One region of the Microbacterium sp. MMO-56 genome, then DNA from elsewhere that is predicted to be linked to it. Evidence: predicted binding sites of a transcription regulator. Region 1 holds the regulator's gene; the other holds the start of a gene.
The links. Region 1 encodes HspR, which represses chaperone genes until heat shock. Its sites were predicted from a motif close to AAGTTGAGTCNNNNNGACTCAACTT; they were not measured.
Positions count from the first base shown of each region.

Region 2: the regulator HspR is predicted to act here: its motif matches at 3,585-3,609, upstream of WFI00_RS04590 (Hsp20/alpha crystallin family protein).

Region 1 is NZ_JBBCVW010000004.1:159,540-169,254, reverse strand. It holds gene WFI00_RS05465 (HNH endonuclease signature motif containing protein) at 1-987, opposite strand, end outside; gene WFI00_RS05460 (DUF2252 domain-containing protein) at 1,117-2,457, shown strand; gene WFI00_RS05455 (heat shock protein transcriptional repressor HspR) at 2,497-2,937, opposite strand; gene WFI00_RS05450 (DnaJ C-terminal domain-containing protein) at 2,940-3,932, opposite strand; gene WFI00_RS05445 (nucleotide exchange factor GrpE) at 3,948-4,541, opposite strand; gene dnaK (molecular chaperone DnaK) at 4,552-6,423, opposite strand; gene WFI00_RS05435 (N-acyl-D-amino-acid deacylase family protein) at 6,589-8,202, opposite strand; gene WFI00_RS05430 (amino acid deaminase) at 8,202-9,416, opposite strand; gene WFI00_RS05425 (RidA family protein) at 9,471-9,715, shown strand, end outside.
Region 2 is NZ_JBBCVW010000003.1:270,740-280,454, reverse strand. It holds gene WFI00_RS04610 (HNH endonuclease signature motif containing protein) at 1-201, shown strand, start outside; gene WFI00_RS04605 (hypothetical protein) at 258-578, shown strand; gene WFI00_RS04600 (DUF2207 domain-containing protein) at 672-2,540, opposite strand; gene WFI00_RS04595 (MarR family winged helix-turn-helix transcriptional regulator) at 2,617-3,048, shown strand; gene WFI00_RS04590 (Hsp20/alpha crystallin family protein) at 3,102-3,557, opposite strand; gene WFI00_RS04585 (L-serine ammonia-lyase, iron-sulfur-dependent, subunit alpha) at 3,708-5,198, opposite strand; gene WFI00_RS04580 (alpha-amylase family protein) at 5,287-7,200, shown strand; gene WFI00_RS04575 (NAD(P)/FAD-dependent oxidoreductase) at 7,363-8,799, shown strand; gene WFI00_RS04570 (cupin domain-containing protein) at 8,796-9,149, shown strand; gene WFI00_RS04565 (Gfo/Idh/MocA family protein) at 9,157-9,715, opposite strand, start outside.

The DNA of each region.
Region 1 (9,715 bases):
CGGCTCCGTCAGCACCCGCGCCCACGTCGGCGCGTCGGCGGCGAGGCAGCGTGCGGTCTCGGCGTCGATGGGCGAGCGCCCGACCAGGTCGGCCGGGCCCTCGTCGGCGCCGAGGAGCGTCAGTGCCGGGACGATGACCTGTACCTGTGCTCGGATCGCGCCGAGGGAGCCGGCGCCGTCGCGGTGCACCGTGGGGTCGAGCGAGGGCGCGCCCGCCAGCAGGAGGTCGGCGAACACGTCGGCGCGCACCTCTCCGAGCGCCCGGCGGTCGCGCTCGCCACCGTCGCCACCGGTGGCGGCGTCGCTCGCACCGGCCGGGGGCGCAGCACCCTCGCGGGCGTCGACGATCGTCCGCGCCTGCTGGGTGAGCCGATCGAGGATCCCGTCGGCGATGACGGTGGGCACGTCGGCGACGACCTGCGCCATACCGTCGCGCAGGGGCACGACGCGCACTCCGCGCCGCGACGCCGCATCGCGATGCCGCTCGGTGAACGACCGCTCGCTCGAGCGCTCGGCGAGCATCTCGACGGCCGGGCGAACGCGGTTCGGAGTGTCGCGTTCGCACAGCGCGATCGCCCGCTCCTCGAAGTCGGTACGGTGCTCCCGCGCGACCACCGTACCGGCATCGATGATCACCCGCACGTGGCCTCGCGTGATCCGCCCCTCTTCCCACGCGACGAGGGCGTGCGGGTACTCCTCCACGATGACGCGCGCCTCGTCGATGCGCTGCTGCATCGTCCGGTCGGTCACGCGGACGACCCCGCCCAGCTCGGCGGCGATCGACCGCAGCGCCATGTCGTGCGCGCGGACATCCGCCCGCGCACCCGCCGCCTGCTTCTCGGCGAGCAGACCCGCGCGCGCCAGCAGGCGCGTCTGGGCGACCTGGACGGCGGTCAGCTGGGCCTCGATGCTCTCGGCGGACGAGACGATCTCGGCGAGAGCGGCGACGTCTGCGTCGCTGCTCGTGACCCCCGCGAACTCCGTCATGACCCCAGTGTGCTCGGGGGGTCCGACATCGGAGGGTGGACGGCGGCCACCCCGGCGTCACGCGTCGTCGCCGGCTCGGCGAGCCGCCGCGCATCGCCGGGCCGGCATCCGCGGTGCCATGATGATGCGATGACCGCACCCCTGCCCACGACCGCAGACGACCGGGCGGCGGGCCGCGCCCTCCGCGCGCGGACACCGAGGCGGAGCCTCGCCGAGCTCACCACCGCGAATCGGGACCCCCTGGGCATCCTGGGCGCCCAGAACGCGACCCGCCTGGCGGACCTGCTCCCCCTGCGTGCGGAGCGCATGTCGGCGAGCCCGTTCGCGTTCTTCCGAGGCACGGCCGCCCTCATGGCCGCAGACCTCGCCGCGAGCCCGAGCAGCGGCATCCTCGTGGCGTCGTGCGGCGACGCCCACATCGCGAACTTCGGCTTCTACGCGTCGCCCCAGCGCACCCTGGTGTTCGATCTCAACGACTTCGACGAGTCCGCGTGGGCGCCGTGGGAGTGGGACGTCAAGCGGCTCGTCGCCTCCGTCGTGATCGCCGGCCAGGCGACCGGTCGCGCCGACGCGGTGGTCATGGACGCGGCGCGTCGCGTGGTCGCGCAGTACGCCATCGCGCTGCGCCAGAACCTGAGTCTGACGCCCGTCGGGCGCTTCTACCAGCACTTCGATGCCGAGGGCGGTCTGCGCTCGGGGGCCGCGTCGGCGCGGAAGACGCTGCGCAAGGCCATCGCCGATGCCGAGCGCCGCACGAGCGCCCAGGCGACGCGGAAGCTCACCGAGATCACGCCCGAAGGTAGGGTGCGCTTCGTCGAGCGTCCGCCCGCGATGACCCACATCGACGCCGAGCTGGAGCAGGGGGTCGCCGGCGCGATCGGCGCCTACCGGCAGACCGCGAACGCCGACATCCGGATGCTCCTCACGCACTACACGATCGCCGACACCGTCCGCCGGGCCGTCGGCGTGGGCAGCGTCGGCACCCGCTGCTACGTGACCCTCCTCGTCGACGGGGACGGGGACGCGCTCCTGCTGCAGACGAAGGAGGCGGGGGAGAGCGTGCTCACCCGGTACGGCGGATGCACCCAGCCCCCCGAGGTCGACGCCTACATCGCGGAGCACGGACAGGGCTCACGGGTCGTCGCCATGCAGCGCATCCTGCAGGGAGTGTCGGATCCGTTCCTCGGACATTTCCGCGGCGACGTCGCCGACTACTACGTCCGCCAGTTCCGCGACATGAAGGGCGGCATCGACCCGGAGTCCCTCGACGACCCGTCCTTCGTCCTGTACGCGCAGGCGTGCGCCGCTGTCCTGGCACGCGCGCACGGCCAGACGCCCGGCGCGGCCCGGATCGTCGGCTACATCGGCGACCGCACCGCGGTCACCGACGCCATCGTCGCGTGGGCGTACGCCTACGCGGAGCTGTCGCGCGCGGACTACGACGCGTACGTGGCGTCGCTCGCGGACTGACCTCGGGGCGCCCGGAACCGCGCGCCGCCGCGGCCCGGGTCAGTCCCGGTCGCCGGAGATCGGACGCCACACGACGACGTCCGTCGCCCGGCGCACCCGGGTGCCCTGGCGGAGGGTCACGACCGACCCGCCCGGCGCCGCGGCGAACACGCGGGCTCCGGGGCGACTCTCGCGCTCCTGCTGCAGCCGGCTCTCCAGCTCGGCGACGCGGCGGCGGAGGGCCCGCGCCTCGTTCTCGAGCTCGATGAGCCTCGAGATCGCCGGGAGGCTCATACCCTCCGCCGACATGGCGGCGACCTCGCGCAGCTGCTTGACGTGGCGGAGCGCGTAGCGGCGCGATCCGCCCTGGGTACGGGCGGGCACGACGAGGCCGAGGCGGTCGTATTGCCGGAGCGTCTGGGGATGCATCCCCGCCAGCTGCGCGGCGACCGTGATCGCGAAGATCGGCGTCTCCTCGTCCGCGTCCTCGTCGTGCGCCATGATCACTCCCGCGCCTTCGCCATCAGGTCGGCGCGCGGGTTCTCCTTCGGCTCCAGCGCGTGGAAGCGCTCGAGCGCCTCCTTCGCCTCGCCGTCCAGGTGCGCGGGAACGGCGACCTGGACCTCGGCGAGCAGATCGCCCGTGCCCTTGCTCGTCTCGACACCGCGCCCCTTGACGCGCAGCACGCGGCCGGACGGGGTCCCCGGCGCCACGCGGAGCTTGACGGGGTCGCCGCCGAGCGTGGGCACCTCGATCGTCGCCCCGAGCGCCGCCTCCGTGAAGGTCACCGGCACGGTGACACGGAGGTTCAGTCCGTCCCGGGTGAAGACCGGGTGCGGTCGGACCGTCACCTGAACCACGATGTCGCCCGACTCGCCGCCGTCCGGGGAGGGCCGCCCGCGCCCGCGGAGGCGGATCTTCTGCCCGTCCGCGACCCCCGCGGGGATCTTCACCTTGAACGGCTTGCCGTCCTCACCGGCGAGGGTGATGGTCTCCCCCCGCACCGCGGTCTGGAAGTCGAGCGTCGAGCGCGCCGTCACGTCGGCGCCGCGCTGCGGACCTCCGTACCCGCGGAAGCCGCCCGTCGACTGTCCGAAGCGTCCGGAGCCGAATCCGCCGCTCTGCTGCCCGAACATCGAGAACAGGTCGTCGAAGTCAGCCGCCTGATACGAGCCGCCGCGCGACTGCCCGAAGCGGCTGAAGACGTCCTCGAACCCGCCGGAGGATCCCGCACCCGGCGCCTGGAAGCGGGCGCCGCCCGCCCCCATCGCACGGATCTGGTCGTACTCCTCGCGCTGGTCCTTATCGGAGAGCACCGAGTAGGCCTCGCTGATCTCCTTGAACTTCGCCTCCTTGGCCGGGTCTCCCTGAGTGGAGTCCGGGTGGTAGGTGCGCGCGAGCTTGCGGTACGTCTTCTTCAGGTCCGCGGCGGAGATGTCCTTCGACACACCCAGGACCTTGTAGAAGTCCTTGTCGAACCAGTCCTGACTGGCCATGAACACCCCCTCCCGTTACTCGGCCGAACCGGCGACGACGACCTTGGCCGGACGCAGCTCGATCGTCCCGAGGCGGTAGCCCACCTCGACGACGTCCAGAATGGTGCCGTCCTCGACACCGCCCGGGTTGGGCGCGTAGAAGATCGCCTCGTGCTGCTGCGGATCGAAGACCTCACCGGCGACGCCGTAGGTCTCGACGCCCAGACGGGAGACGATGCCCCGGAGCTTCTCCGCGATCGCGGCGAGCGCCGATCCCTCGACGAGATCGCCGTGCTTGTCGGCGCGGTCGAGGTCGTCCAGCACCGGAAGCAGGTTCTTGGCCACCGTCCCCTGAGCTCGCGAGATCTCGATCTCGCGCTGCTCCTCGGTGCGGCGGCGGTAGTTGGCGTACTCCGCCTGCAGCCGCTTCAGGTCGAGCAGCAGGTCCCGGTCTTCGGGCGCGGCCTCGGCCACGGCGGCCTCGTCGGTCTGCGGTGCGTCGAGGATGTCCTCGACGGTCAGCCCGTCGTCGCCCGTGGGGATGTCCCCCTGCGAGTCGGGGCCGGAGGCGTGAGCCTCCGACCCCTCGTCACCGGGGACTTCGTTGTTGTCGAAGTCCTTGTCGCTCATGTTCCGATTCTTACTTCTTCTCGTCCTCGTCGTCGACGACCTCGGCGTCGATCACGTCCTCCTCGGGGTTCGGCACGGAGCCGTTGCCCGGGTCGGCGACCGTCGGGTCGGCGGGCTCGCCGGCCGCCTGCTGCGAGGCGTAGATCGCCTCGCCGAGCTGAGACTGCGACGCGTTGAGCTTGTCGAACGCGTTCTTCACCGCGTCCTCGTCCTCGCCCGCGAGCGCGGCCTTCAGGGCGTCCACGTCGGCCTGCACGGAGTCCTTGACCTCGGCGGGGAGCTTGTCCTCGTTGTCCTTGATCAGCTTCTCGATGGAGTACGAGAGCGTCTCGGCCTGATTGCGCACCTCGGCCGACTCGCGACGCTTCTTGTCCTCGGCGGCGTGCTCCTCGGCCTCGCGCACCATCCGGTCGATGTCCTCCTTGGGCAGCGACGAGCCGCCCGTGATGGTCATCGACTGCTCCTTGCCGGTGCCCTTGTCCTTCGCGGACACGTGCACGATGCCGTTCGCGTCGATGTCGAAGGTGACCTCGACCTGCGGGATGCCGCGGGGGGCCGGCGCGATGCCGGTCAGCTCGAAGGTGCCCAGCGGCTTGTTGTCGCGGGTGAACTCGCGCTCGCCCTGGAAGACCTGGATCGCGACCGACGGCTGGTTGTCGTCGGCGGTCGTGAAGGTCTCGCTGCGCTTGGTCGGGATGGCGGTGTTGCGCTCGATGAGCTTCGTCATGATGCCGCCCTTGGTCTCGATGCCGAGGCTCAGGGGGGTCACATCGATGAGGAGGACGTCCTTGCGCTCACCCTTGAGGACACCGGCCTGCAGGGCGGCGCCGACGGCGACGACCTCGTCCGGGTTCACGCCCTTGTTGGGCTCCTGACCGCCGGTGAGCTGCTTGACGAGCTCGGTGACCTGCGGCATGCGGGTCGACCCGCCGACGAGCACGACGTGGTCGATGTCGCCGACCTTGATGCCGGCCTCGGCGATCACGTCGTTGAACGGCTTCTTGGTGCGGTCGAGCAGGTCCTTCGTGAGGTCCTCGAACTTGGCGCGCGTCAGCGTCTCGGAGAGCGAGACGGGGCCCGAGTCGGTGAGCGAGAGGTAGGGCAGGTTGATGGAGGTGCTCGTCGAGGACGACAGCTCCTTCTTCGCCTGCTCCGCGGCCTCCTTGAGGCGCTGCAGCGCGATCTTGTCGCCCGAGACGTCGACGCCGGTCGTGTCCTTGAACTGCTTGATCAGGTAGTCGACGACGCGCTGGTCCCAATCGTCGCCACCGAGGCGGTTGTCGCCGGCGGTCGCGCGGACCTGGATCGTGGAGAAGTCGTCGTCCTTGCCCACTTCGAGGAGGGACACGTCGAACGTTCCGCCACCGAGGTCGAAGACGAGGATGAGCTCGTCCTCCTTGCCCTTGTCCAGGCCGTACGCGAGCGCGGCGGCCGTGGGCTCGTTGATGATGCGCAGGACGTTGAGGCCGGCGATCTCACCGGCATCCTTCGTCGCCTGCCGCTCGGCGTCGTTGAAGTACGCGGGGACGGTGATGACGGCGTCGGTCACCGAGTCGCCGAGGTACGTCTCGGCGTCGCGCTTGAGCTTCTGCAGGATGCGCGCCGAGATCTCCTGCGGCGTGTACTGCTTGCCGTCGATCGACTGCGTCTTCCAGTCGGTGCCCATGTGGCGCTTGACCGACGACAGGGTGCGGTCGACGTTCGTGACGGCCTGGCGCTTGGCGGTCTCGCCGACGAGCACCTCGCCGTCCTTCGTGAACGCGACGACCGACGGGGTCGTGCGGAATCCTTCGGCGTTGGCGATGACCTTCGGCTCGCCGCCCTCGAGGACGGAGACGACGGAGTTCGTCGTCCCGAGGTCGATACCCACTGCACGTGCCATGTGTGTTTCTCCTTGTTCGTGGCTGTTGGGAAAGCTGGGGAGTTGAGTCATAGGGGCTCAACTTCTGATGCATGCCACGTTACCGAGCCGCGATCTCGGTGTCAAGTGAACTTGATATGGATTGGCTCAACTTTGAGGGAGGTGTGGGTGCGAGTCGATCACCTCTCACCGCGCCGCGGCGCGACGCAGCGACCTCCCGGCGCGGATGCCCGAGATCCGACCGTCCTCGACGGCCACGCGGCCGCCGACGAGGACGAGGTCCATCCCGGTCGCCGGCCGGCGCGGGTCGTCGTACGTCGCCTCGTCGCGCACCCGAGCGGGGTCGAACAGGGCGAGGTCGGCCACTGCGCCGACGCGCACCTCCCCGCGGTCGGCCAGCCCGAGGCGGCGCGCGGGCGCACCCGAGAGGTGCCGGACGACCTCCTCCAGCCCGAGGATGCCCAGCTCGCGGCTGTATCGGCGCAGGTAGCGCGCGAACGTGCCCCATCCCCGCGGGTGCGGCCGGTCGCCCACGAGGATGCCGTCGCTCCCGCCCATGTGGCGGGGGTGCGCCATGATCCGGCGCACGTTCCCCTCATGGCCGACGTGCATCAGGATGCCCGTGCGCAGCCGGTCACGCCGGAGCAGCGCGAGGGCCGCATCGAACGCCGAGGGCGGCGACCCGAGCTCGACCGGGCGCGACCGCCCGAGCTCGGCGACGGTGCGTCCGACCGCGACGGACAGTGCCGGATCGGTCACCCCGGAGATCTGGATCGTCTCCCAGTCGATGGGCTCGCCGTGCGCGCCGTCCGACCCCGTCTCTTCGACCGCGACGCGGATCCGCTCGGCCTCGCCGGGGTCCTCCAGCCGCGCGAGGGTCGCCTCGATGCCGCCCTCGGCGGCCCAGCTCGGGAGGAGCGCCGCGAGGGTCGTCGCCCCGGACCGGTACGGATAGGTGTCGAGGGTCACGTCGACGCCGTCCGCGATCGCGCGATCCACGAGCGCGAGGAGGGCATCCGCCCGTCCCGCGTTCGACGGGAAGTTCATCGTCGCGTGGGTCAGGTGCACGGCGCATCCCGCGTCGTGGGCGATCTCGATCGCCTCGCTGTACGCCTCCCGCGCACCCCCGCCGTATCCGCGCGTGTGCGGCGCCCAGAAGCCGCCGTGCTCCGCGACGACGCGGCACAAGGCCACGAGCTCTTCCCGATCGGCGTGCATCCCCGGCGCGTAGGTGAGACCGCTCGACATGCCGAACGCCCCGGCCCGCAGCCCGTCCGCGAGCAGACCCCGCATGCGTCGGATCTCCTCCGCGGTCGCCGACCGCGCACCGTGCCCGACGACGAGCATCCGCAGATTCCCCTGCGGCACGAGGTACGCGGCGTTGACGGCGACGCCCGCGTCGAGCCGGTCGAGGTACCCGCCGACGTCCCGCCACGTGAACTCCGCATCGGGGAGATCGCCGTGCCACCCCGCGATGCGCGCACGGATGTCCGCCAGCGCGGCGTCGTCGACGGGAGCGTACGACAGCCCGTCCTGGCCGATGACCTCCGTCGTCACCCCCTGGGCGAGCTTCGCGGCGTGATCGCCGGGGCGGAGGAGCTCCAGGTCGGAGTGGGCGTGCATGTCGATGAAGCCCGGCGCCAGGACACGTCCTCGCCCGTCGATCACACGCTCCCCGGGCATCGGCGCGAGGCCGCGCCGCTCCGCGACGACCGCGATCCGCTCTCCGCGGACGCGGACGTCGGCGGGCCGCGCCGGGGCGCCCGTCCCGTCGACGAGGACGACGTCGTGCAGGAGCATCAGAACCACGTGTCCACGGCGCCGATCACGACCGGGTCGGATGCCCGCGCGTCGGCCACGAGCGGCAGCCGCCGCCACTTGTCCAGCACGGTGCACGGGTGCGAGAGGCCGAGGCGCACGACATCGCCGACGACGAGCGGGGGCCCATCGACCGGCTGCGCCTGGAACGCGTGCTGGTCGTTGAGGGCCCGCACGGGGGCGTCCGCGTCCCGGCGGGGAACACCCTCGGGATGCACCGCCTGCAGCCGCGGCAGCCCCTCGTCGAACGAGACGTCGCGACGACCGGCGTCGAGCAGCGCGAACCCCGGCTCGGGCGTCGAGAGGACACGCGCCCACGCGTGCATCGCCGACCTCAGCTCCGCGCGGAGCGGCGAGATCCCGGCGTAGAACCCGTCGTCGTGGATCTGGTACGCCCCGGCGCGGAGGACGACCGTCTCGGACCTCCCCGACAGGACGGCCGCGACGCGGTCGGGGTAGGCGCTGCCGCCGGCGCTGAGGAGGGGCGGTGCGCCCCATCCGACGAGCGGACGCACGGCGTCGGAGAGCTCCGCCAGTCGGCCGAGGTACGCGTCGACCGCCGCGAGCGACGCGGAGGAGCGATCGTGGGCGATCGCCCCCTCGTACCCGGCGACGCCCGCCAGGGCCAGGCCGGGCGCCGCGGCGATCGCCTCGGCGACCTCCCGCGCGGCGGCGATCGACCGGGCGCCCGTGCGCCCGCCCTGCCCGCCGAGCTCCACGAGCACGGGGACGGGAGGCGAGGCCGCGGACGTCGCCTGCGCGGACATCCGCGCCACGGCCTCGGACGAGTCCGCCCAGCAGACGAGCTCGAACCCGCCCGCGCGCGCGTCGCGCAACCAGCGCCACGCCGCCGCATCGAGCAGGGGGGCGGCCAGCTGCACCCGCGGGATGCCGTGGGCGTGGGCCACCTGCGCCTGCCATCCGGTCGCCAGGGTGATGCCCCAGGCGCCGGCGTCCAGCAGGCGACGCCACAGCGCGGGCGCCATCGTCGTCTTGCCGTGCGGGGCGAGCGCGAACCCGTGACGCCGCGCCCACGCGGCCATGAGCGTCGTGTTGTGGTCGATCGCGGCGTCGTCGAGGGTCACGACCGGGGTCGCGAACGCGGAGAGCGGAACCTCCAGGTCGGTCGGGGACACCCCCCACAGGTGCGGCGGGAAGGCCTTGTCGGCGACGGAGATCGGAGATCGGGGGATCACGGGAGGATCCTTTCGTCAGCGAGCGTGACGGGCACGCCTCGATATCGTGGAGGGGTGAAGCTGCCCATCGAGACCACGTCCGCCCCGGCCCCCGCCCATACGTTCTCACAGGGCGTGCGCAAGGGTCCGCTGCTGCAGGTGAGCGGCCAGGGGCCGGTCGATCCTGCCACGGGCGAGTACCAGTTCGCGGGCGATGTGCGGGCCCAGACGCGACGCACGCTCGAGAACATCCGGGCGATCGTCGAAGCGGGCGGGGCGAGCTTCGAGGATGTCGTCATGCTGCGGGTGTACCTCACGAC
Region 2 (9,715 bases), on a different contig from region 1:
ACGGTGGCACGCGCCCACGACGGTCCCACCGAGATCGCCAACCTCGCGCACCTGTGCCGACGGCATCACATCCTCAAACACCACTCCGCCTGGCGGGTGCGCCAGCGACCCGGCGGGGTCCTGGAGTGGACGAGTCCCACCGGCCGGGTCTACGACGACCGCCCGGCGCGCACCCTCACGTTCGAACCGCCGCCCTTCTGATCAGGGCCGTCGCCCGGCCATCGCCCGGCCATCGCTCGTCGTGATGGAATGTCAGCATGCACGACAACGCGCTCTCGATCGTCCTGGACGGCACTCCCGACCTGCCGAGCGCCATCCTGCAGGCGCTCTATCGCATCACCGGACGATCGACGGTCGAGCTCCGGCGCGACATCCTCGCAGGCGAGGCCGTCTACACCGCGCCCCTGTTCGGCACCGACCACATCGACGTGGTGCCGAGACTCGAGAAGACGATCGCCTACCTCACCGACCTCGGCGCTCCCTTCCGGATCGTCGAGTGGGTCGACGGCGTGAGCGACGAGATCTCCGCCGACACGATGCGGGACATCCTCGAGGGGACCGCCGGCGAGTTCGCCTGACCCACGGGATCGACCAGCGGGATCCACCGCCGGGATCGACCCGCCGGACCACCCCGCCGGCATCACCCCGCGGACATCACCCCAGGAAGGGCGTCACACCCCGCCGCCGCCTCCTCCGCCGCCACCGCCGCCCGCGGAGCCGCCGCCGCCCGAACCGCCCGAGGTCGACGACGACGAGGACGCGGCTGCGGAGAGCGACCCGATCCCCGCCGAGAACGCCGACGCGTCGAACGCTCCTGTGCCGTAGTACCAGTAGGGGCCCGCGGCACCCACCGCGGTGTACAGCACGGCGAGCTCGCGCGACCACTCCTTCTCCTGCCCGAAGACGACGGCGTACGGCAGCAGCTTCTCGTACAGCTCGAGCTTCTGGCGGGGGTCGGTGACGTCGACCGGGGCGCGCTCGGCTCCGCGCGGCGATTGCAGCATGCGGATGCGATCCGCCTCCGCCCACTGGATGAACTCCTCGAGGCCCCGCAGATGGTCGCGAGCCTCGGCCCCCGCCGCGCTCAGCGGGCGACGGACGACGAGCGCGATGACCAGAAAGAGCACGAGCCCGGACCCGATGATCACCAGCACCGGCACGACCTCGCGCGTACCGCGACCGATCGCGAGCATGCCCAGCACGAAGACGAGCGCCAGCGAGAGCAGCGCGACCCCGATCGGCAGTGCGCGCGCACCGGCGCGGACGGTGCGCCGCATGCCCCGGGCCGTGAGGTCCTTGTCCGCCGCGGTGAGGATCTTCTGCGCGGCCGAGGAGAAGCGCGTGTCCTGCGAGCCGAACTCGTACCTGTCGCCGGGCGCACCGCCGGGGAACAGGCCGTCGAGCAGCATCCGCCCGTCGCCGTCCGCGCGCGTCGGATCGATGAGCTCGGCGGCCAGCTTCGTCTTGCCGTTCCATCTCCGCTCGCCCTCGACGATGCGGATCGAGCCCGCAACGGCCTGCTCCAGCACTTCGGCGGGGATCGCCTTCGACCGCTGCTGCAGCAGCACCGCGCTCTGCAGGGCATCCAGACCTCTCGGCGGGTCGTACTCCGCGATGATCGTCGGCCGCCCGGGCTCGTCCGCGAGGCCGCGCCGCCGGGCGCGGATCGCCAGCACGCCCGCACCGACGACGCCGAGTCCGGCAATCGCCTGCAGCCATCCGAACGGGGTGGCGAGGTAGGTCGAGTCGAACACCGTGAACGCGCCGGGGGCGAACCCGACCGCCATCGTCAGCGTCTCGTAGGGGGCCAGCGCACCGGACTGCGCCGTGATGACCACGCCGCCGCCGTCCTCGTCCGACGACGTGATCGAGGCGCACTCCGCCGTCGCCCCCTGCGCACCCTGGTAGCAGGACTCCCGCCCGGTCAGCGCGCCGGCCAGCTCCGCCGGCACGTGCAGGCGGGCGGTGACCGAGCCGAACGGCTGCGCCCAGTCCACGCCGTTGACATCCCAATAGAACTCCAGCCCAGTGTCGGGGAAGTCCCACGTCACGTTCTCGAGCGTGTACGTGATCACGTACGTCTGACTGCCGTGCACGTACCCGTCCGCGCGCGAGACGACGGAGAACTCGTCGTCGACGTCCTCGACCTCGGATGCCCGCGGCGCGCCGTTCTCATCGGTGACCGACACGAGCCGCGCGTGCAGGGGCTGGTCGTTGTACGTCGCCGGGATCGCGCGCCGGATGCCGCGGTTCTGATCCGTCTGCGGGAAGTCCGCGACGATCGTCTCGACCACCCGCAGCAGGCTCGAGCCGTCGTCGGCGCGGGAGAGCGTGTAGTCGGCGTCGAAGGAGTCGAAGCGGAAGTCGTCGACATCCGCCGGGCGCACGCTCAGCACCGACACGGCCGACGGAGCCGACCCCGCACCCTCACGCGCTCCCACGAGCGCCGGCGTCGCCGCCGCCCCCGTCAGCACCAGCGTCACGAGGAGGCCTCCGACGACGGCGGCCAGGGCGGTCAGGGGGCCACGCATCCGGCTCATGCCCCCACCCTAGGCTGTGGCGCCGGGGCCTCCGTGCGGGCGCCCCGCCGGGCTCGGCGCTACTACAGTGGACGCCATGACCGACCGCCGCCTCGCCATCGCCGCGTGGGAGAGCCTCTTCCGCGCGCAGCACGAGGTGCTCCGCGATATCAGCGGCGACTTCCACGACGACGACCTGTCCCAGGCCGAGTACGACGTGCTGCTGACGGTGACCCGCGGCGATGCCCGCAGCGCCCGGTTGCGCGACGTGACGGCGAACATGCTCATCAGCCAGCCGAGCGTGTCGCGCCTCGTCGATCGGATGGTCGCCCGGGGCCTTCTCACCAAGTGCCCCGACCCGCAGGACGGGCGTGGCGCGATCGTGCGCGCCACCGATGCCGGCGCCGCCGCCTTCCGCCGCGTCGCGACCACGCACGGCCGATCCATCGCGGATCGGATGTCGGCCCTCGACGAGGACGAGCTCGGCCAGCTCCAGGCGCTCACCGCGAAGCTCCGCCGGAACGGCTGAGCCGGACGCGCGACAGCCCCGATCCGATGCGGATCGGGGCTGTCGCGCGCGTGTCACTGCTCGACGGGCTGCGGCTCCTGCGAGCTCTCGTGAGCGCGGATGGTCGGGGCTCCCGCGTCGGAGACGACCTGCACCTTGCGGGGCTTGGCCTTCTCGCTCACCGGGATCGTGACCGTCAGCACACCGTTGCTGTAGGTCGCGGCGATCCCCTCGGTGTCGATCCCCTGGCCGAGGTTCAACTGGCGCAGGAAGCTCGCGGCCTCGCGTTCGCGGGTGATCCACTTCACTCCGTCACCCTCGGGGAGCGTGCGCTCGGCGCGGATCGTCAGCAGCTGGCCGTCCACGTCGATGTCGACCGACCCCGGGTCGATCCCCGGCAGGTCGGCACTGAGCACGTAGTGGTCGCCGTCGCGGTAGAGGTCCATCGGCATCCGGCGCGGGCCGCGACGCGTGTCGAGGAGACTCGACGCGAGGCGGTCGAGGTCACGGAACGGATCGTATGTGGCCATCGTTCTCTCCTTGTCTCTCGGATCTGAAACTTGAGTCACATGGACTCAACTAAGCTCAGATTAGCACTCGGGCATGGAGAGTGCCAACGGTTCTCGGACGGCGAACATCACCTCGCCGACTCCGCGCCTGCGGCGGGGAGAAGTCGCGCGTCAGCACTCGATGACGTTGACCGCGAGGCCGCCCTCACTCGTCTCCTTGTACTTGTGGGACATGTCGATGCCGGTCTGGCGCATCGTCTCGACGACGGCGTCGAGCGACACGAAGTGCTCGCCGTCGCCGCGCAGCGCGAGGCGTGCCGCCGTCACGGCGGTCGAGGCGGCGATGGCATTGCGCTCGATGCACGGGATCTGCACGAGACCGCCCACGGGATCGCACGTGAGCCCCAGGTGATGCTCCATCGCGATCTCCGCCGCGTTCTCGATCTGCCGGTTCGTCCCGCCCATGACGGCGGTGAGCCCCCCGGCCGCCATCGCGCACGCGGATCCGACCTCCGCCTGGCACCCGCCCTCGGCGCCGGAGATCGACGCGTTCGCCTTGAAGAGGGATCCGAGGGCGGCGGCGGTGAGGAGGAATCGCCGGATGCCACGGCGGCGGTTCGCCTCCGCGAGCACCGCCGCGTCGGCCCCCGCCGTCGACGCCGCGGTCGCGGTCGCCGGCGCGTGGAGACCCAGCAGCGCCGACCCGACGAGCTCGCCGTAGGGGGTGACCGCGGTCGCCGACCCGAGGCCGGAGTCGGCAAGGAAGCGCCACCAGTACATCGCGACGGCGGGGACGATGCCGGCCGCCCCGTTCGTGGGCGCGGTGACGACGCGGCCACCCGCGGCGTTCTCCTCGTTGACGGCGAGCGCGAAGGCGCCGAGCCACTCTCCGGGCAGCTCGCGGCCGCCGCTCGCCTCCGCCTCCTCGAGCTGGGCGCGGATGCGCCCCGCGCGACGCGTGACGTGGAGCGCGCCGGGCAGCACGCCCTCTGCGCCGAGGCCCGCGTCGACGCACGACGACATCGCGTCCCAGATCGCGTCGAGTCCCGCCGCGACCTCGCTCTCACCGCGCAGCGCCTCCTCGTTGCGCCGCGCCGCCTCGGCGATCGTCAGCCCCTGCTCGTCGCAGATCCCGAGGAGCTCGGCCGCGCTCCCGAAGGCGAGCGGGAACGCGGTCGCCTCGACCGCCGGCCCCTCGCCCTCCCGCCGGATGAAGCCGCCGCCGATCGAGTAGTAGGTCTCCGCGGCCCGCTCCGCACCGGACGCATCCCACGCCCGCAGCGTCATCGCGTTCGGGTGACCGGGGAGGCGGGTGCGCGGCAGGAAGGCGATGTCCGCGCGCTCGAACGGGACCGGGACGCGGCCCGCGAGCAGGAGCTCCGCGCCGTCCGGCCACGTCGTCCAGGCGCCGCGCACGAGGGCGGGGTCCACCGTCTCCGGCTGGTGGCCCTGCAGGCCGGCCACCACCGCGTCGGGCGTGCCGTGGCCGATTCCGGTCGCCCCGAGCGACCCGTACAGCTCGCACGTCACGCGGGTGATCCCGCCCTGCGGGGCCACCCGCTCGGCGAAGTCGCGCGCGGCGCGCAGCGGCCCCACGGTATGCGAGCTCGACGGTCCGACACCGATCGAGAACAGCTCGAACGCCGAGACGTAGGCACCCATTCTGCGAGCCTACGTCCGATGTCCGGAGTGCGCACCGCACCCGTCGCGGGGCCCGCCCCTAGGCTGTCTCCAGGCGGAAGGAGCCCCGATGACCGCGCTGACCTCCCTGGAGACGGACCGGACGGCGGCCCTGGCCGCCGCGGAAGCGGCGGGGCGGGTCGACGACGCCTTCCACCGGCGCTTCGACGCGCAGTTCCCCCGCCTGCACGGACTCTTCTCCCGCCTGTACGGCGAGCGCGCCGACGGGCAGGAGCAGCTGTCCCGCGCGGTCGCCGAGGCGTCGTCGGCGTGGAACGCGCGCCCGCTCGAGCTCAAGGCGCGGGACGCGCTCCGCGAGGCCGATCCGGAGTGGTTCCAGTCCGAGCGGATGCTCGGCGGCGTCTGCTACGTCGACCGCTTCGCGGGGAACCTCGCCGGCATCCGCGACCAGATCCCGTACTTCCGCGACCTGGGCCTCACCTACCTCCACCTGATGCCGCTGTTCGCGAGCCCCGGCGACCACGGCGCCGAGAACGACGGCGGCTATGCCGTGTCGAGCTACCGCGAGGTCGCCCCGAGCCTCGGCACGATGGCCCAGCTGACCGACCTCGCCGCGGACCTGCGCACCGCCGGGATCTCGCTCGTCGTCGACTTCATCTTCAATCACACCAGCAACGAGCACGAGTGGGCGCAGCGGGCGGTGGCCGGCGACCCGGAGTTCGCGGACTTCTACCTGATCTTCGACGACCGCGAGATGCCCGACGCGTACGAGCGCACGACGCGCGAGATCTTCCCCGACGACCACCGCGGATCCTTCGTCCAGCTGCCCTCGGTGGACGGCGCCCCGGGCCGGTGGATCTGGTCGACGTTCTACCACTACCAGTGGGACCTCAACTACGCGAACCCCGCGGTGTTCCGCGCAATGGCCGGAGAGATGCTCTTCCTCGCCAACCGCGGCGTGGAGGTGCTGCGGATGGATGCCGTCGCCTTCATCTGGAAGCGTCTGGGCACCTCCTGCGAGTCGCTACCCGAGGCGCATCTTCTGCTGCAGGCATTCAACGCGATCCTGGCGATGGCGGCGCCGGGCATGGTGTTCAAATCCGAGGCGATCGTCCACCCCGACGAGGTCGTCACCTACATCTCGCGCGAGGAATGCGAGCTGTCCTACAACCCGCTGCAGATGGCGCTGACGTGGGAGGCCCTCGCCACCCGCGACGGCCGGCTGCTGCAGGACGCCCTCGAGAACCGGCACGCCCTCCCGCCCGGCACCGCGTGGGTGAACTACGTGCGCAGCCACGACGACATCGGATGGACGTTCGCCGACGAGGACGCCGCGGCCCTCGGCATCGACGGCTACGCGCACCGCCAGTTCCTCAATCGTTTCTACACCGGGCGCCACGACGGAGGCTTCGCGCGCGGCGTGCCCTTCCAGGAGAACCCCGCGACGGGCGACGCCCGCGTCACCGGGACGACCGCGTCGCTGGCGGGGGTCGAGGCGGGCGATCCCGGCGGCGAGGACCGGATCGTGCTCGCCCACGCCCTGGCTCTCTCGACGGGGGGCATCCCACTGCTGTACCTGGGCGACGAGGTCGCGCAGCTCAACGACTACTCCTACGCCGACGATCCGCTGCGTCGCGGCGACACGCGCTGGGTGCACCGGGGCAACCGCCCCCGCGACCAGTACGCGCGACGCGACGATCTCGAGACTCCCGCGGGCCGGGTCTTCCGCCGACTGACGAAGCTGATCTCGGTGCGTCAGACGACGCCGGAGCTCGCGGGCAACGACCTCGTGGGATTCCGCACCCCGCACCGTTCGGTCGTCGGATATCAGCGGTCCGGCGAGACGACGCGCGTCCTGGCCCTCGCCAACGTCGGCGACGACCCGGTGCACATCGATCCGCTGACGCTGTCGGGCTTCGACCGCACCGCGTTCGACCTGGTCCACGACATCGACGTCGACCTCGACGTCGGCATCGTCCTCGCCCCGCACGGCTTCACCTGGCTGCGGGTCACGCCGCTCTGAGGCGATGCGCGCGGGGAGGCCCGGACGATCCGTCCGGCCATCCGTGACCGCGGGCTCGTTCGTCCGGCACTGACCCGCTTCCTTGCGCGAGGCGGGTGCGGACGTATTGAATGGCCGTCAGCCCACGTGGCGGTCCGCGCATCCAGACGGGAAGTGATACCGGTGGCATCCACCGTGTTCGAAAGACTCGCACCGGCGGCATCCGTCGTCGCGCACAGCCTCCAGACGACGGCGTCGGCGGTCTTCTGGACCGAGGATCTGCCCGCCTCGATGCGCCCGGACCGTCCGGCTCTGCAGGGCACCGTCCGCACCGACCTCGTGATCGTCGGCGCCGGCTACACGGGACTGTGGACCGCGCTCCTCGCGAAGCTGCGCGACCCGCATCGCCGGGTCGTCGTCGTGGAGGCGCAGCGGGTCGGATGGGCCGCCTCCGGCCGCAACGGCGGCTTCTGCGAGGCGAGCATCACGCACGGGCACGAGAACGGCGCATCACGCTGGCCGGACGAGATCCACACGCTGGAGCGGCTGGGGGTGCAGAACCTGGACGCGATCGAGCGCACCGTCACGGACCTCGGCCTCGACGTCCAGTTCGAACGGACCGGCATGATCGCGCCCGCTGTCGAGCCGCACCAGCTCGCCTGGCTCGACGATTGGCGGGCCGAGGCCGCGGGCGACCCCGACCTGGCCTACCTCGACGGCTCGGCGCTGCGCGCCGAGATCGATTCCCCGACCTACCTCGCCGGCATCTGGGAGAAGCGCACGTGCGCGCTCGTGCATCCTGCGCGCCTGTGCGCCGAGCTCGCCCGCGCGGCCGAGGAGCGGGGCGTCGAGATCTTCGAGCGATCCCTCGTGACCGGCATCGACGCCACCGGCGGCGGCGTGACGGTGACCACCCGCGGTGGCCGCGTCGAGGCCGAGCAGGCGGTGCTCGCGACGAACGTCTTCCCCTCGCTCCTCACGCGCAACCGGCTCATGACGGTCCCCGTCTACGACTACGTCCTCATGACCGAGCCGCTGACCGACGCCCAGTGGGATGCGGTGGGGTGGCGGGGCCGACAGGGCGTCGGCGACATGGCGAACCAGTTCCACTACTACCGTCCGACGCGCGACGGCCGGATCCTCTTCGGCGGGTACGACGCGCTCTACCACTACGGCCGGCGCGTCGACCCCCGGTACGAGAACCGCCCCGACGTGTGGGCGCGGCTCGCATCGCACTTCTTCACCACGTTCCCTCAGCTGGAAGGTCTGCGGTTCTCGCACCAGTGGGCTGGAGCGATCGACACGTCGACGCAGTTCACGGCGTTCTTCGGGACGGCCCGCGGCGGCCGCATCGCCTACGCGGCGGGCTTCACCGGTCTGGGCGTCGGATCGACGCGGTTCGCCGGCGACGTCATGCTCGACCTGCTCGCGGGGGAGGACACGGAGCGCACCCGACTCGAGATGGTGCGCAAGAGGCCTCTGCCCTTCCCGCCCGAACCGGCCGCGGCGCTCGGCATCGCCCTCACCCGCTGGTCGCTCGACCGGGCCGACCACAACGAAGGGAAGCGCAACATCATGCTGAAGACCCTCGACGCCCTCGGCCTCGGGTTCGACTCGTGAGCGTCGAGGCGCAGGAGCTCGACCCGGGCGCGGTCGTCTCGGCCCTCTCCGTGGCCGTGCCGCTGACCCCGGTGCCGGCCGACCTGATCATCGCGGGCGAGCCTCGGACCGGATCGGTCGACCTCGACGAGGACCTCGGTCTCGGCGTGTGGGAGATGACCGCGGGAGCCATGCGCGACGTGGAGATCGACGAGGTCTTCGTCGTGGTGGCGGGGACGGCCACCGTCGAGTTCGTCGCCCCCGCCCTCCCGAGCATCGACCTCGTGCCCGGCTCGGTCGTCCGGTTCGAGTCCGGCATGCGGACGGTCTGGACCGTCCACGAGACCCTGCGGAAGGTCTACCTCGTCTGAGCCGCCCTCAGCCGCGCGTCCGAGCGAAGGGGTCGAACCCGTCGGGCAGCAGCGGCACGGGCGCGACGGAGCTCTCGATCTCGAGGTACGCGCCCGTCGCTGCCGATTCCTGCGCCGAGAGCATGACGTCGAGCACGTGGTAGCCGAGCTCGCCGGTGGCCACGTGCGGCCGGTCCTCGGCGATCGCCCGCGCCATGTCGAGCACTCCGAGGCCCCGCCCGACCACGGCGCCCTCGCGCTCGATCTCGATCCACTCCTGCGACGTCTTCATGCCGTCACGGAGGACACCCAGCGGCTTCACGTACGCGATGCGCCCGTCGAACTGGTTCGGGTCGGGCAGGACCATCGTGCCCTCGGACCCGTGGATCTCTACCACGCCGTGACGCTCGAGCGCCGAGTCGAAGCTCAGCAGGTGCGTGCCGTGCTGGCCGCCCGCGAACGAGGTGAGCACCTGGACGGTGGAGGGGACCTCCACCGGGAAGGTCTCGCCCGCTCGGGGCCCCGTGTGGATCGTGCGCTCGAGGCGAGGACGCGAGCCGCGGGCCGCGACACCGGCGATCGGCCCC